2 regions of the Paenibacillus cisolokensis genome follow, and region 2 is predicted to be linked to the other one. Evidence: predicted binding sites of a transcription regulator. Region 2 holds the regulator's gene; the other holds the start of a gene.

Region 1 (8,449 bases), on a different contig from region 2:
GCCCATGGCGATTTTCTCCGACGTCGCCTCGGCATGAAAATCGACCAGCACGCATTTCGTTTCCTTGCGCACCCGTTCCAGTTGTTCGTCGGCTTCGCGGAACGGGCAATCGATCGGCGGCAAAAACGTTCTGCCCTGCAAGTTGACGATCGCCAGCTTTTTGCCGTTTGCGCGGATGATCGCGGAGCCTTGCCCCGGCGTTCCCGGCGGAAAATTGGCTGGACGAACGATGCGCGGTTCGTCGTCGATCCATTCGAAGATGTCCTTATTGTCCCAGGTATGATTTCCCATCGTAATGCCGTGTACGCCCCAGGTAAACAAATCTTTCGCGATCGAAGCGGTAATGCCGCGTCCGTGCGCCGCATTTTCGCCGTTTGCGATGACGATATGAGGATGATATTTGTCGATCAGCGCCGGCAGCACCTGTTTGACTGCGGCTCTGCCGACGCTTCCGACGATATCCCCGATAAACAGCAGCTTCATTGTTGTTTTCTCTTCCTCCGCTTATGTTCCGTCAGACGGGAAAAGTGGCTGACTTTCGCAGCCACTTTCCGCCGATTGTTATCCTGCTTTATTTCGCGTATTCCACAGCTCGCGTCTCCCGGATGACGGTAATTTTAATATGCCCCGGATAATCGAGCTCGTTTTCGATTTTCTTCGTTATATCGCGCGCGAGGCGGAACGCCTCGATGTCGTCGATCTTGTCCGGCTGCACCATGACGCGAACTTCCCTGCCGGCCTGTATCGCATAGGACTTCTCGACGCCTTCGAACGATTCGGAAATTTCCTCGAGCTTCTCCAGCCGCTTGATGTACGTCTCCAGCGTCTCTCTGCGTGCGCCCGGACGTGCCGCCGACAACGCATCCGCGGCGCCGACCAGCACGGCGATAACCGACGTCGCCTCGCAATCTCCGTGATGGGATGCGATACTGTTGATGACGACCGGATGCTCCTTGTATTTCTTGCCCAGTTCCACGCCGATTTCCACGTGGGAACCTTCTACTTCGTGATCAAGCGCTTTGCCGATATCGTGCAGCAGGCCGGCCCGTTTCGCCAGCGTAACGTCCTCGCCGAGCTCCGCTGCCATCAACCCGGTCAAATACGCAACTTCCATCGAATGCTTCAAAACGTTTTGGCCATAGCTTGTTCGATACTTCAGACGGCCCAATATCTTGATCAGATCCGGGTGCAATCCGTGCACGCCGACTTCGAACGTCGCCTGTTCCCCGTATTCGCGGATTCGTTCGTCCACTTCCTTGCGGGATTTCTCGACCATTTCTTCGATGCGCGCCGGATGGATACGTCCGTCTGCAACCAACTTCTCGAGAGCGGTTCGGGCAATTTCCCGACGAATCGGATCGAAGCCCGACAATATGACCGCTTCCGGCGTATCGTCGATAATCAAATCGATACCGGTCAATGTTTCCAAAGCGCGGATGTTGCGCCCCTCGCGTCCGATAATGCGGCCTTTCATTTCCTCGTTCGGCAGCGCCACGACCGATACGGTCGTCTCTGCCACATGATCCGCCGCGCAACGCTGGATCGCCAGAGAAATAATATCGCGCGCTTTCTTGTCGGCTTCTTCTTTCGCTTGTTGTTCGATCTCCTTAATCATTTGAGCCGATTCATGGCGCACTTCCTGCTCGACGTTGGACAGAATGATCTGCTTCGCTTCTTCCATCGTCAGTCCGGATATCCGCTCCAATTCACTAAGCTGCTGCTTGTAAATGGAGTCGATCTGCTCCTGGGTTTCCTCGATTCGTTTCTCCTTGTTGGCTACTTGTTCTTCTTTGCGTTCCAGTGCTTCTAATTTTTTATCCAGCGACTCCTCTTTTTGCAGCAAGCGTCTTTCCAGACGTTGAATTTCATTTCGTCGCTCGCGAATGTCTTTCTCTGCTTCGGTACGGAGTTTGTGGACTTCGTCTTTCGCTTCCAAGACCGTTTCTTTCTTCTGCGCTTCCGCTTCCTTCCTCGCATTTTCGATTATCTGGGAGGCGGCTTGCTCCGCGCTCGAAATTTTGGCCTCGGCAATCGACTTCCGAATAAAATAACCAATCCCAAAGAAAATCGCGCCAACAACGAGAACGATCAAGAGCCAAGCCCAATCAGGCATCTTGTTCACCTCCTCGTTGCCATTCACCAAGGCAAACGCTTGGGATGATATGGGGTTTTAAGCCGGGTTCCATACCGTTTTACATTTGCATAACTTACATTCATCGTTTCGAATCAATTTGTGGAAGTGAAATCGATTCAAAAGGCAGGAATACACATTCATTTTAGCTTTTGCGAAAATCAATTGTCAAGCCATGGCAAGTCGTCGTCCCCATCTTCGGCAGTCCGGCGCAGCGCTTCGCGCACGATATCGCCCGGAAATCCGCGGCGCAGCAAAAATTGGGCGAGCTTGCGGCGCCGCTCGCTCTGCTCGCCGCGCAGCGTCCGCCATTTTTTGACTGCCAGCGCAAGAGCGACTTCCAGTTCTTCGGCCGGATCGAGCGCATCCGCCGCTTCCGCCGCCGTCTCGCCCTTCACGCCCCGCTGCCGCAATTCCTGCACAATCAGGCGCCGTCCTTTGCCCGCGCTCCGCAGCCGCTGGCCGGCGAACAGGCCGGCATAGTCGCGGTCGTCCACCAGCCGTTCCCGTTCGAGCCTGTCGAGCGTCAGCGCGACATCTCCGGCTTCCATCCCTTTGCGCAGCAAATAGCGCTCGACTTCTTTGCGCGTGCGGGGTTTGACGCCCAAATAGACGAGAGCGGCCATGTAGCAGCGGTATTTGTCGTCTTCGCCGCGAATTTCGTCCAGGACGGCGGGATCGACCGTCTGGCCTTTCAACAGACGGTAGCGGACCATAATGTCTTCATGGACCGACAATGCCGCCTCGTCGGCGCCGTCGATATAAATATGGTAGCGGCGACGCTCTTTGCGGTCCTGCTTGACCGCGGTAATGACGGCGGGCCGCTCGTGTCCGCCGCGCCGTTCCTTCATTTCACGTCCCCCTTCGACTGCCGCTGCAAATTCGAAAGAGCACCCGCCAGAGGTGCTCCCGTTCCGAATAAACGTATAGATTCGATTCGCCCGTTATTCAAAATCGAGCTCGAACGCCTCTTCCTCTTCCTTCGTCGGATGCTGAGGCAGCGGGTCCGTGACGACAGCGTTCAGCTTATGCGCCTCGCGAATCTGGTTCTCGATCGTCGCGGCAATGTCCGGATGATCCTTCAAAAACTGCTTGGCGTTCTCGCGGCCTTGTCCGAGCCGTTCGCCGTTGAACGAGAACCAGGCGCCGCTCTTCTGCACGATGTCCATTTCCGTGCCCATGTCGATAATGCTGCCTTCCTTCGAGATGCCTTCGCCGTACATAATGTCGATATCGGCTTGTCTGAAGGGCGGCGCAACCTTGTTCTTCACGACTTTAATGCGGGTCCGGTTGCCGACGACGTCGTTGCCCTGCTTGATCGATTCCACGCGGCGCACGTCAAGCCGGACGCTGGAATAAAACTTCAGCGCGCGTCCGCCGGGCGTCGTCTCCGGATTGCCGAACATGACGCCGACCTTCTCGCGAAGCTGATTGATGAAGATCGCAATCGTCTTGGACTTGCTGATCGCGCCGGACAGCTTCCGCAACGCCTGCGACATCAGGCGCGCCTGCAGCCCGACATGCGAATCGCCCATCTCTCCTTCGATCTCCGCTTTCGGCACGAGCGCCGCCACAGAGTCGATAATAATGATATCGACCGCGCCGCTGCGGACAAGCGCTTCAGCAATTTCAAGCGCCTGCTCCCCGGTATCCGGCTGGGAAAGCAGCAGTTCGTCGATATTGACGCCGAGCTTGCTGGCGTAAAGCGGGTCGAGCGCATGCTCCGCATCGATGAAGGCGGCTTGTCCGCCGATCCGCTGCACTTCTGCAATGGCGTGCAGCGCCACTGTCGTCTTGCCGGACGATTCCGGTCCGTATACTTCAATAATCCGGCCTCTCGGGTATCCTCCGATTCCGAGGGCGATATCTAAAGCAAGGGAACCGCTGGATACGGTTTCCACTTGCAGTTGCGCACTTTCCCCCAACTTCATGATGGAGCCTTTACCGAATTGCTTCTCGATCTGACGAAGCGCCATTTCCAACGCAGCACGACGATCTGACAACCAACTCACATCCTTCACTGTTTATAATGTTATGATACTCTTTTTTACCACGGTTGCCAAGCATTTTTTCGAACATACATTCGGTTTTTTTGCGGAAGCGACGGCGGACGACAAAAAAGAACCGCAGCAAATGATACATCTGCCACGGTTCTTCCGTCAACTAAGGACAATTATAGACGCAATATGACGCAAAGACAAGGCTCAGATGTGACGGAAATGTGGCAATCTTCAACGCCGTTCGGGTTTAACCGCCCGCGTCCGCCTTGATCGCCTGCCATAGCCGGTATAGCGCCGCCTTGACGACGCGCAGCCGGATCATGTCGCGGTTTCCGCTCATATGCGCCGTATGGACGACCGTTTCGCCGCCGCGCCGGGCGATCGCGAAGTAGACGAGCCCGACAGGCTTGCCTTCCGCTTCCTCCGGACCGGCGACGCCGGTCAGCGAAATGCCGAAATCGCTGTCCGTCCGCTCCCGCACCCGTTCCGCCATCATGGCCGCTGTCGACTCGCTTATCGCGCCCGGCGCCCCGGGACCTTCGAGCTGCGCCAGCGGAATGCCGAGCAGCGCGTGCTTCGTCGCGTTCGTATAAGAAACGACCCCGCCGGCGAACGCACCGCTGCTTCCCGGCACGCTCGTCAGCAGCTCGGCCAGCAGGCCGCCGCTCAAGCTTTCGGCCGACGAGACCCGCCGCCCCGAGCTGCGCAGCAGCTCGATGACCGCCGCCTCCAGCGGCCGTTCTTCCGTCGCATACAGATGGTCCCCGACGCGCGACTTGATCGCTTCCGTCATCCGGTCGAGCTTGCCGAGCGCTTCCGCGTCGGTCTTCGCTTTCGTCGAGATGCGGACCGCCACCTCGCCTTCCTTCGCATAGGTGGCGACGGTCGGATCCGTCTGCCCGTCGATCAGGTCGATCAGCGCCGCCTCCAGATTCGATTCGCCGATGCCCGCAAACATCAGTACCCGGGAGTGAAGCGGAGCAATCGCCCCCATTTGGGAACGGAGCCATTCCGTTCCCGGTCCGTCGAACATCGGCTTCATCTCCCGCGGCGGTCCCGGCAGCAGCATATAGCGCGTCCCGTCCGCCTCGAGCGCGACGCCGACCGCGAGACCGGCTTCATTGCCGAGCGGCTCTGCGCCCTCGATCATCAGCGCCTGCCTGCGGTTGCTCTCGACCATATGGGCGCCCCGGCTCGCAAACAACGCTTCGATCTTGGCCATGGAAGGTTCGTGCACCACAAGGCGCCGTCCCAAATAATCGGCCAGCACATCCTTCGTCAAATCGTCCTGGGTCGGTCCCAGACCGCCTGTCATCAGCACCAGATCGGCGCGCTTGCGGGCGTTTACGATCGCTTCGCGAAGCCGTCCGGCATTATCGCCGACTACAGTCTGAAAATAAACGTCGATGCCGAGGTTCGCGAGCCCGCGGGACAAATATTGCGCATTCGTGTTTACGATCTGGCCGAGCAGCAGCTCCGTGCCGACAGCAATGATCTCGGCTTTCATTCCATCTCTCCTCTGCCTTGGCGTTGTCATCGGTCCAACCGGTTCATTTGGAAAGGGAAATCAGGTTTTTGTTTTTTACGAAATAGTCGAAGCCGGAGTAAACGGTAATAAGCGCCGCCGCCCAGCTGGCGATAAGATCAAAACGAAAATCGAGGAAGGCAAAAGGGAAATTGTTCAGCAGCAGCGCGATAATCATCGTGATCTGCACGCCCGTCTTCCACTTTCCCCACTTGCTCGCCGCCAGAACGGTGCCTTCGAGCAGCGCGATTTGGCGCAGACCCGTTACCGCGAACTCGCGGCTTATAATGATGATGGCGATCCATGCGTCCAGCTTGTCCATCTCGACGAGCGAAATGAGTACGGCCGCGACGAGAAGCTTATCCGCAAGCGGATCGAGCAGCTTGCCGAGATTGGTAATGATTTTGTTCTTCCTGGCGATATATCCGTCCAGCCCATCCGTACTTGCCGCGATAATAAAAATGAGCGCCGCTACGATCTGATTGACCGTGATGGAATAATCCTCGAATTTCAACGAGCCGAGATTCAGATTGATGAGAAGGAAAAACATAATAATCGGCACCAGAAATATTCTCGCCAGCGTAATCTTGTTGGCCAGATTCAAGCGATTCCCTCCCCGGACAAATCGAACTCGTAGGCGTGGGTAATGCGCACTTTCTGAATTTCGCCGATGCCCGCCGTACAGCCCGTGATGAACACTTCGCCGTCGATTTCCGGCGCATCGTACGGAGAGCGGCCGACATAGACGTCGCTTCTGCCGTCATAGCGCTCCACGAGCACATCGATCGTTTTCCCGATATATTTGCTGCTGTTTTCGCGCGACACTTCGCGCTGGATCTCCATCAAGGTATTGGCCCGCCATTGTTTGACTTCGTCCGGCACGTGATCGGGCAGTCGTACCGCGGGCGTATCTTCTTCGGCGGAATAAGTAAAGACGCCCAGCCGGTCGAACTTTATTTCACGCACGAAATCGCACAGCCGCTGGAACTGCTCGTCGGTTTCGCCGGGGAAGCCGACGATGATGCTCGTACGCAGGGCGACGTCGGGAATGCGGGCGCGGATTTTGCTGATCAGCTCGCGGACGTCGCGCTGCCGGCCGGGCCGTCTCATCCGCTTCAATATAAGATCCTCGCTGTGCTGAAGCGGCATATCGATATAATTGCACACCTTCGGGTTCGAGGCGATCGTTTCGATCAGCTCATCCGTAAAAAATCCGGGGTAGGCGTAATGAAGCCTGATCCAGGCAATGCCTTCCACCTCGCTCACCCGGTTCAGCAGCTCCGGCAGCATAAACCGGTTGTACAGGTCGGTTCCGTAATTGGTCGAATCCTGCGCGATCAGGCTGACTTCCTTGACGCCCTGGGCGGCCAGACCCCGCACTTCTTCGACAATCGACTCGATCGACCGGCTGCGGAATTTGCCTCTCATGAGCGGAATGCTGCAGAAAGTGCAAGCATTGTCGCAGCCTTCGGCGATTTTGACGTAAGCCGTGTACCGGGGCGTCGTCACCTTGCGGGGCAGCTTCCGGTCGTAATCGAAAGCCGGATGCCCGACGCGCACCGGCTTCTTGCCGCGCAGCGCTTCGTCGACAATAGTATTAATATGATGAAAATCGCCGGTGCCGACGATGCCGTCGATTTCCGGCATCTCCGTCATCAGCTGCTCCTTGTACCGTTGCGTGAGGCAGCCGGATACGATAAGCGCCTTCAAATTGGCCGTTTCCTTCAGTTCCGCCAGATCGAGAATGGTGTTGACCGATTCTTCCTTGGCCGCGTCGATGAAACCGCATGTATTGACAATAATGACTGTGGCATCCTCCGCCTCCTCCACGAGCCGATAGCCGCGCTCATGAATAAGACCGGACATAATCTCGGAATCCACCAGATTTTTCTCGCATCCAAGCGTTACAATTTTTACACGTTCCGTCACTTTCGCAATCCCCCAGATCTCAACCGAAAAACTGTATGATCAAGTATAATATATGCCCATAAGCGTGTCAAAAACGCAAATAGTCCCGCTATTCGTTCCGGCAGCGGAACGGCGGGACGCTTTCCGAATTAACGGTAGTTCGTAAATTGCAGCTCCAGCGGCAGATCCGCCTCTTTAAGCAGCCGCATGACGGCCTGCAGATCGTCGCGGCTCTTGCCGCTGACGCGAATCTGATCGCCCTGGATCTGGCTTTTCACTTTCAGCTTCGAGTCTCGAATGAGCGTATTGATCTTCTTGGCGACATCCTGTTCGATTCCTTGACGGAGCCTGATGCGCTGCCGGACCGTGCCGCCCGCCGCCGGCTCGATTTTGCCGTAATCGAGATTTTTCACCGGCACGCCGCGTTTGGCCATCTTGGACAGCAATATATCGAGTACGCTCCGCAGCTTGTAATCGTCGTCCGATACGACGACCAGCTCTTCCTTTTCCAGCGTAATGGAGCTCTTGCTCCCCTTGAAGTCGAAGCGCGTCTCGATTTCACGCTCCGTCTGCCGAATCGCGTTTTCCAATTCCTGCATATCCACTTTGGACACAATGTCGAACGAATTTTCCGATGCCATGAATCGGTTTCCTCTCCTCTTTACCGCTCCGTCACGATCAGCCGAACGCCGCTTATCGGCCCTCTCCGCCCGTACCGGATTGGCCGGTCTCATTCGCAGCGGAGCCGTCTTCGATCGGATGGAATATTATTTTTTTCGAATTCGGCCGATTGCCGTCATCGACGACGATATCATCGATTTTGATTTCCACATTGTCGGCCCGTCCCACGTTTACGTACAGCGGCTTATCCAAATCGTAGGTGAG
Region 2 (8,449 bases):
TTTTGAGCTACACGAAAGAGGACATCATGCGCATTGCCAAGGAGCAGAACGTCCGATTTATTCGTTTGCAATTTACCGACCTGCTGGGCACGATTAAAAATGTGGAAATCCCGTTCAGCCAGTTGGAAAAAGCGCTCGACAACAAAATGATGTTCGACGGCTCGTCGATCGAAGGATATGTCCGGATCGAAGAGTCGGATATGTATCTGTATCCCGACCTCGATACATGGGTCGTATTTCCGTGGGTGACGGAAGACCGCGTCGCTCGGCTGATTTGCGACGTTTATATGCCTGACGGCACCCCATTCGCCGGCGATCCGCGCGGCATTCTGAAGCGCGTGCTGCGGGAAGCGGAAGAACTCGGCTTTACGGCGATGAACGTCGGACCGGAGCCGGAGTTTTTCCTGTTCAAAACCGATGAGAAAGGCGATCCGACGACCGAACTGAACGATCAGGGCGGATATTTTGACCTTGCGCCCACCGATCTCGGCGAGAACTGCCGCCGCGAAATTGTACTGACGCTGGAAGAGATGGGCTTCGAAATCGAAGCGTCCCACCATGAAGTGGCTCCCGGTCAGCACGAAATCGACTTTAAATACGCCGATGCGGTGAAAGCGGCAGACCAGATCCAAACGTTCAAGCTGGTTGTCAAAACGATCGCGCGCCAGCACGGCCTGCATGCGACGTTTATGCCGAAGCCGCTTTACGGCGTGAACGGTTCCGGCATGCACTGCCATCAGTCGCTGTTTGTCGGCGGCACGAACGCGTTCTACGACAAGGACGATAAGCTCGGTCTCAGCGATACGGCGCGTCATTATATGGCAGGCATCTTGAAGCATGCCCGTGCGATCGCCGCCATTACGAATCCGACGGTCAACTCCTACAAGCGTCTCGTTCCGGGCTACGAAGCGCCCTGCTATGTAGCCTGGTCCGCAAGCAACCGGAGCCCGATGATCCGGATTCCGGCATCCCGCGGGCTCAGCACCCGTGTAGAGGTGCGCAATCCCGACCCGGCGGCCAACCCGTATCTGGCGCTCGCTGTCATGCTGAAAGCCGGGCTTGACGGCATCCGCAACAAGCTGCCGCTGCCTGCGCCGACCGACCGCAACATTTATGTCATGACCGAAGAAGAGCGGATCGAAGAAGGGATCCCGAGTCTGCCGGCCGATTTGAAAGAAGCGCTCTCCGAATTGCTGCGCGATGAAGTCATTTGCGACGCTCTCGGCGACCACGCTCTGGCCCATTTCTACGAACTGAAAGAAATCGAATGGGATATGTACCGCACGCAAGTGCATCAGTGGGAACGCGATCAATATTTGACGTTGTATTGATGGTCTAATGCCATGTCTCGCTAGGGATTAAGGGTTCAACGTTTAGGGTTTTAGGAAACACCGTTTGGGCATACTTTGATTTAACGTTTAGGGTTTGCGGAATCAACGTTGGCATACGGAGTCAACGTGTAAGGTTTGCGGGACTAACGTTTGGCATACGGATTTGCAGGCATTACGGAATCAACATCAGGGATTGCGGATTTACCATTTGCGGGCATTTTGGAGTTGGTGCGGGATAACCTGCATTGGCTCACAAAATGCCCGTTGATAGTTGTTGGCGTAATTGGCGTTACTGGCGTTACTGGCGTAAGGTGTTACTGGTGTAGCGTTACTGACGTAATTAGCGTTAATGGCCTTACTAGCGTTAATGACGTTAATGACCATATACTTCCGCTTAAACATGGCCGATAATTCTCGAAAGACTCCGCTTGGAGTTTCTCTTAAACATTAAAGAAAGTATAAAACTCACTTCCTATTTGCCTGCCTAACTGTCCGCGCCTTCCGTCAAATCGTCGCACGTCCGTCGGTGTGCCTCGCCTTCCGTCAAATCGTCGCACGTCCGTCGGTGTGCCTCGCCTTCAGCGCCTCTGTCTCCCGGCAGATTGCTTTGGCGAAAAAGCTGCAAAAGTACAGGAATTTGGGCCCGAATAGATGACTATAGCGAAAAATCCTGCCAAAATACAGTAATTTTTGGCGATTTTCGCTTGTCTGGCTTGAACGGATCAAAAAAACTGCATTATCGCAGAAATTTTCCTGTTTTGGTTATTTTATCCCTGAAAAAGTTGCACTTTTGCAGCTTTGTTCTTTTATTGGGTTTCTATCTTCCGGATGCTGGCCGCCGCGGAGCCGGAGTAAAGCAATTTCGGGACAGGTGGCAGTTCACAGCGGGGCGAGGGCGAATTGAGCCCTGGCCGCCATGTCGTCTTTTGTTCATATAAGCATTTATAGCGAAACAGTATCGTCCTTAGACAGAGACGCCGTCAGGCGTTTTTCTTATTTTACAAGGCTTGTATCTTTCAGATTCCAGCAGCCGCGGAGCCGGAGTAAAGCAAGCAATTTCAGGATTGGTGGCAATGGCGCGAGCGAATAAAGCCCTGGAAGTTCGCAATTGGACGCACAGCGAGGATAGTTCGAGCGAATAAGGCCTTGGAGGTCACAATCAGTCGTACGGTGGGGGTGACGCTGGCGAATAGGGCCTTCGAGGTTCGCAATCGGACGCACAGCGGAAGCCTGGTCGCCATCCTGTTGTCTTTGCCGAACATGCGATGGGCGCGAAACAAAAGACAACCACCATTACCGTCCAAAGCGGTGATGGTGGTTGTCTGGTGTTCGATAGTGATTCCGATTTAAAAATCGGTAAACGGGATTCCCGCATAAAAGCGGCGGTCCGGTTATGGATGTCCCGAAACAAGCCGATGAGGGACGGCGGTCCGATTAATGGATGTCCCGGAACAAGCCGATGACTTTCCCGAGAATGGTGACGTTTTTCAGCAATATCGGTTCCATCGTCGAGTTTTCCGGCTGCAACCGGATATGATCGCGCTCCTTATAGAACGTTTTGACGGTCGCTTCGTCATCTTCGTTCATCGCCACGACGATGTCGCCGTTGTTGGCCGTCGATTGCTGCCTGACGATGACGTAATCGCCGTCGTGAATGCCGGCTTCGATCATGCTGTCACCGACGACATTAAGTATGAATACTTCATGATCCCCTACGAAATGGGCGGGGAGCGGAAAATAGTCCTCAATGTTCTCCGTAGCCGTAATCGGTACGCCCGCCGTTACTTTCCCGACAACGGGGACTTTGGCCACGGCGACCGGAAACGGAATTTCGTTCTCGTCCTGATCGAGAATTTCGATGGCGCGCGGTTTGGTGGGGTCCCGGCGGATGAGCCCTTTCTTCTCCAACCGGTCCAGATGACCGTGTACGGTTGAGCTGGAGGCTAGTCCCACCGCTTCGCCAATTTCACGGACGGAAGGCGGATAGCCTTTCTCCCGTACTTCGTTCTTGATGAACTCAAGAATTGCCTGCTGGCGGTTGGAAATCTTCGACACCGTCATCACTCCATTAGTTGATTTGGTTACTATTCTAACATAGAACCCGAGTTCGTACAAACATAAGTTCGAGAAACATGGGTTCGCATTTTCATAAAAAATTAGGAACAAATGTTCTGAAAACCGATTGACCTCAAACATATGTTCGTGATATATTCTGATTACAGAACAAATGTTTGGGGTGTTGAACGATGACGATTCATACGACAACGTACCGCAGCATATATGACAGAGATCGGAAAAAGAATTGCGTAGCGCTTTCCCGGACAGGTACGGCAACCGTTGGCAAGGGCTTCGTCCGGCTTCTCGCCGCGCTGGCGCTGCTGGCGTTTTTGTCCATTGCTTTTTCATTCTGGGTATCGGACGCTTCCGGCGTATCCCCGAAGCCTGCCGGTGCGGGAGAGAAGACGATTATCGTCGCTCCAGGCGACACGCTTTGGAGCATCGCGCTGGCCCATCCGGACGGGAACGGCGACATTCAAAGGCGCATTTATGAACTGAAGAAGCGCAACGGTTTGGATTCGTCCAACATCGTGCCGGGAATGTCGCTGATCGTGCCCGATCTGCGATGAGCCGCAGGCTTGGGACAGACGGTTCCCTGACTCCGGACCTGCGGAATATTCGGCCGGTGTGAAGACCGGTCGTTTTTAATTGCCCTTGCTTTCCCGCTGCCTTGACAATGGATATAAGAAGATGTCAAAGTAATAGATAGTTCCGGCGAAGCAGGAGAGGAGTGAGTGCAGGTGGAGAAACTGATCGCCCGGATCAACGAGCTGTCCCGCAAACAGAAAAGCGTCGGGTTGAGCGAAGAGGAAATAGTGGAACGGGACAAGCTCAGGCAGCAATATCTTGCGAACTTCAGACGCAATTTCCGCAATCAGCTCGATTCGATCAAGTGGGCGGACGAAGAGGACCGGCCTTCGGTCAAGCATTAGCACGCCGAAACCGCTTCATCCATAACAGGGAGGAAATGATTCGTGTCGCGAACGTGGGAGCGCAAGGTGCGCAAAAATTCCGCGCAATTGAACAAAGCGAGAAAAAAACAGGGGCTTAAAGCAATGACGCCCGCAGCCGATCAGGCCGAACGTTTTGTCGGACGCAATTATATCGGGCCGGCGCTGATCGTCATGCTGACCGTGTTCTATGCGATTCTCGGCCAGGCGAATACGGCAATGCAGGAGGACGGGACGTTCTACTGGCTCGTCATCGTTATGTATTTGCTGCTTGCGGTGCTGTTCTTTTTCCGGCGGCCGTACCTGGCGGTGGGCAAAGATTATGTCCAAACGCGCAAATGGACCGGCGACAAACGACTGCAAGCGTCCGATATCCGAAGCATCCGGGTGCAGCCGGGCTATGTCGTGATCGAACACAAAAAAGGAAACTGGGTGTTCTCGCGGGTAATGAACCGTTATCCGACCGATGAGATGGCAGCCAGGCTGTCTACGTTTGCGCAGCAGCATAAGATCGAAATGAAACAACTGTAGGTGACGATTTGGGGGAGTAAGGGAAATGGCGAAACAAGCGGTTTTATTTGACCTTGACGATACGCTGCTGTGGGACGAGCGGAGCGTGGCGGAAGCGTTTCAGGCAACATGCCGGGTAGCGGCGGAGAAGCGCGGTGTCGATCCGGATGCGCTGGAGGAGGCGGTCAGGCGCGAGGCGCGAGCGCTGTACGAATCGTATGAGACGTTCCCGTTTACGAAAATGATCGGCATTAACCCGTTCGAAGGGTTGTGGGCCCGTTTCAGTGAAGGAGAACAGGACGAATTTCGCAAGCTGGAACGGATCGCTCCGACATATCGAAAGCAGGCGTGGACGCGCGGGCTGAAAGCGCTCGGCGTGGACGACGAGCAGCTCGGCGCCGAACTGGCGGAACGGTTCCCGGCTGAGCGGCGTGCTCGTCCGCTCGTATACGATGAAACGTTCCGGGTACTGGACATGTTGAAAGGCTCCTATAGACTGCTGCTGCTGACGAACGGTTCGCCGGATTTGCAGAAAGAGAAGCTGGCTGGCGTACCGGAGTTGGCACCGTATTTCGACCACATTGTCATTTCTGGCGAATTCGGGGAAGGCAAACCCGCCGTCAGCATCTTTCGCCATGCGTTGGCGCTTCTTGGCCACGAGCCTGAAGATTGCGTCATGGTCGGGGACAAGCTGACGACCGATATTAAAGGAGCCAACGCCGCAGGCATCACGAGCGTCTGGATTAACCGCGACAACAAGGTGCCCGCAGACGATATTGTGCCGGATTACGAAATCCGCAATCTGGAAGAGCTGCTGCCGTTGTTAAAGGCGTAAACGGTTGGCCAGAATAGAGAAGCGCACCCGCTCCGGTTTGCCGGAAGCGGGTGCGCCTGCCTGTTACGTCATTGCGTGACGCTTTTTAAGCTTCTTTGCTGAACGCGGGATCGTCGTACGGTTCGGCGATCCAGCCGGCCGGTTCGATGAAAAGACGGACGGCGACGATTTGACGATTTTCCATCAGCGTGAAAAAGTGCGGTTTTTTCTCCGGTACGGAAATGACGTCGCCAGCTTCCAGCTCGACATCGAAATATCCGACATCCTCGGTACCCTTAATAACAAAGATGCCTTTGCCGGCCGTAATCGCGCGAACTTCGTCCTCGGTATGCGTGTGAACCTGTTCGAACTTCTTGAGCAGCTCGTCCAGATTCGGCGTAGCATCTGACAATGCGACGATGTCCCACGTTTTATAGCCGCGGCGCTCGGCCAAATCGCGAATTTCTTCGTCGTATGCCGACAAAATCTGATTTTTCTCCTCATCGGTCAAAACGAACTTTTCTTTCAGCTCGTCCGGCAGCTTTTCCGTATTCCAATGCTCGTACAATACTTCCTGCTTTTCCAGAAAGGCGCGCACGTTCTCTTCGCCCGAAATGCGCTCGCCCGTGTTGCGGATTCGAATCTCTGCCATGTTCATTCCCTCTTTTCCTATATGAAATTAACCTTATACTTCATCATTATAGTTCAAAAAGGCGCGGTTGTCGACAGAATGACCTTTTCACCTTATCATTAATCTGGTACACTAATGGTTAACGATTTTCGGGAAGGATGTTATGCAATTTTGTCGAAACTGACTTTACAACAATTGATGTGGCAGCGCATTCTCATCCTTGATGGCGCGATGGGGACGATGATCCAGCAGGCGAATCTGACTGCTGACGATTTTGGCGGAGAAGCGCTTGACGGCTGCAACGAAATGCTCGTACTGACGCGGCCGGATGTCATCCGCTCGATACATGAGCAATATTTGGAAGCCGGTGCCGACATTGTGGAGACGAATACGTTCGGGGCTACGGCTATCGTTCTCAGCGAATACGATATTCCCGAGAAAGCGCGGGAAATCAATCTGGCGGCGGCAGCGATTGCGCGCGAAGCCGCGGACAAATATTCGACGCCCGACAAGCCGCGTTTTGTGGCCGGCGCGATGGGACCGACGACGAAGACGCTGTCCGTTACCGGAGGCGTCACGTTCGACGAATTGGTGGATAGTTATTACGAGCAGGCGCTGGCTCTCATCGAAGGCGGAGTCGATGCGCTGCTGCTCGAGACGAGCCAGGACACGCTGAACGTGAAAGCGGGAAGCATAGGCATCCGCAAGGCGTTCGCCGCGACCGGGCGCGAACTGCCGGTGATGATTTCGGGGACGATCGAGCCGATGGGAACGACGCTGGCGGGACAAAATATCGAGTCGTTCTATATTTCGCTCGAGCATCTGAATCCGATATCGATTGGGCTGAATTGCGCGACCGGCCCCGAATTTATGCGCGACCATATCCGGACGCTCAGCGAAATCGCAAAATCGGCGGTCAGCTGCTATCCGAATGCCGGGTTGCCGGACGAGAACGGCCATTATCACGAATCGCCGGCTTCGCTTGCGACCAAGATGGCCGCATTCGCGGAACAAGGCTGGCTGAATATCGCCGGTGGCTGCTGCGGCACGACACCGGCGCATATCCGGGCGCTGGCCGAAACGCTCGCAAAGTACGAGCCGCGCAAGCGCCGCGGCGAGCATCCGCCGGCTGTCTCGGGCATCGAGACGGTATATATTGAAAAGGACAACCGACCCTATATGGTCGGCGAACGCACCAACGTGCTCGGCTCCCGCAAATTCAAGCGGCTGATCGCGGAAGGGAAATATGAAGAAGCGGCCGAAATCGCACGGGCGCAGGTGAAGAACGGAGCGCATGTTATCGACGTCTGCCTGCAGGACCCGGATCGCGACGAAATGACCGATATGAAGCGGTTTTTGGAACTGGTTGTCAAAAAAGTGAAAGTGCCGCTCGTTATCGATACGACAGATCCCAAAGTGATCGATGTGGCGCTTACCTATTCGCAAGGCAAAGCGATCATCAATTCGATCAATCTGGAAGACGGCGAAGAAAAATTCGAGAAAGTGGTGCCGCTGATTCACAAATACGGCGCTGCCGCCGTCGTCGGCACGATCGATGAGCGCGGACAGGCGATTACCCGCGAAGACAAGCTGGCGGTTGCGAAGCGCTCTTACGAGCTGCTGACCGGAAAATACGGTATGAAGCCGGAAGATATTATTTTCGATCCGCTTGTCTTTCCGGTCGGCACGGGCGACGAGCAATATATCGGTTCGGCCAAGGAGACGATCGAAGGCATTCGTCTTATCAAGGAGGCGATGCCGGAGTGCCAGACGATTCTCGGCATTAGCAACGTTTCGTTCGGCCTGCCGGAAGCGGGCAGAGAGGTGCTGAATTCCGTCTTTCTGTACGAATGTACGAAGGCGGGACTCGATTACGCTATCGTCAACACGGAGAAGCTGGAGCGTTACGCCTCTATTCCCGAGGAGGAGCGTCGGCTGGCGGAGGCGCTTATCTACGATACGAACGACGAAACGCTGGCAGCGTTCGTCGCCGCGTTCCGCGACAAAAAAGTGGCGAAGAAAGAAAAGGCGGCCAACCTGCCGCTGGAGGAGCGGCTCGCTTCGTACGTGGTCGAAGGAACGAAGGAAGGGCTGATTCCGGATCTGGACGAAGCGCTAACCAAATATAGTCCGCTTGAAATTATTAACGGCCCGC

The links. Region 2 encodes LexA, which represses DNA repair genes until DNA is damaged. Its sites were predicted from a motif close to CGAACATATGTTCG; they were not measured.
Region 1: a site for LexA is predicted at 4,204-4,217, ahead of recA (recombinase RecA). Genes of this name have one in related genera too.

What each region holds. Positions count from the first base shown of each region.
Region 1 covers NZ_JBCNFP010000073.1:89,425-97,873, reverse strand. Annotated here, with positions in the region: gene ABEV74_RS12830 (TIGR00282 family metallophosphoesterase) at 1-483, opposite strand, end outside; gene rny (ribonuclease Y) at 572-2,113, opposite strand; gene ABEV74_RS12820 (RecX family transcriptional regulator) at 2,293-2,982, opposite strand; gene recA (recombinase RecA) at 3,076-4,134, opposite strand; gene ABEV74_RS12810 (competence/damage-inducible protein A) at 4,379-5,638, opposite strand; gene pgsA (CDP-diacylglycerol--glycerol-3-phosphate 3-phosphatidyltransferase) at 5,682-6,260, opposite strand; gene rimO (30S ribosomal protein S12 methylthiotransferase RimO) at 6,257-7,585, opposite strand; gene ABEV74_RS12795 (YajQ family cyclic di-GMP-binding protein) at 7,714-8,205, opposite strand; gene ABEV74_RS12790 (helix-turn-helix domain-containing protein) at 8,258-8,449, opposite strand, start outside.
Region 2 covers NZ_JBCNFP010000056.1:23,064-31,512, reverse strand. Annotated here, with positions in the region: gene glnA (type I glutamate--ammonia ligase) at 3-1,331, shown strand; gene lexA (transcriptional repressor LexA) at 2,766-3,386, opposite strand; gene ABEV74_RS09590 (LysM peptidoglycan-binding domain-containing protein) at 3,578-3,958, shown strand; gene ABEV74_RS09585 (DUF896 domain-containing protein) at 4,124-4,321, shown strand; gene ABEV74_RS09580 (hypothetical protein) at 4,364-4,870, shown strand; gene ABEV74_RS09575 (HAD family hydrolase) at 4,896-5,684, shown strand; gene ABEV74_RS09570 (1,2-dihydroxy-3-keto-5-methylthiopentene dioxygenase) at 5,770-6,315, opposite strand; gene metH (methionine synthase) at 6,493-8,449, shown strand, end outside.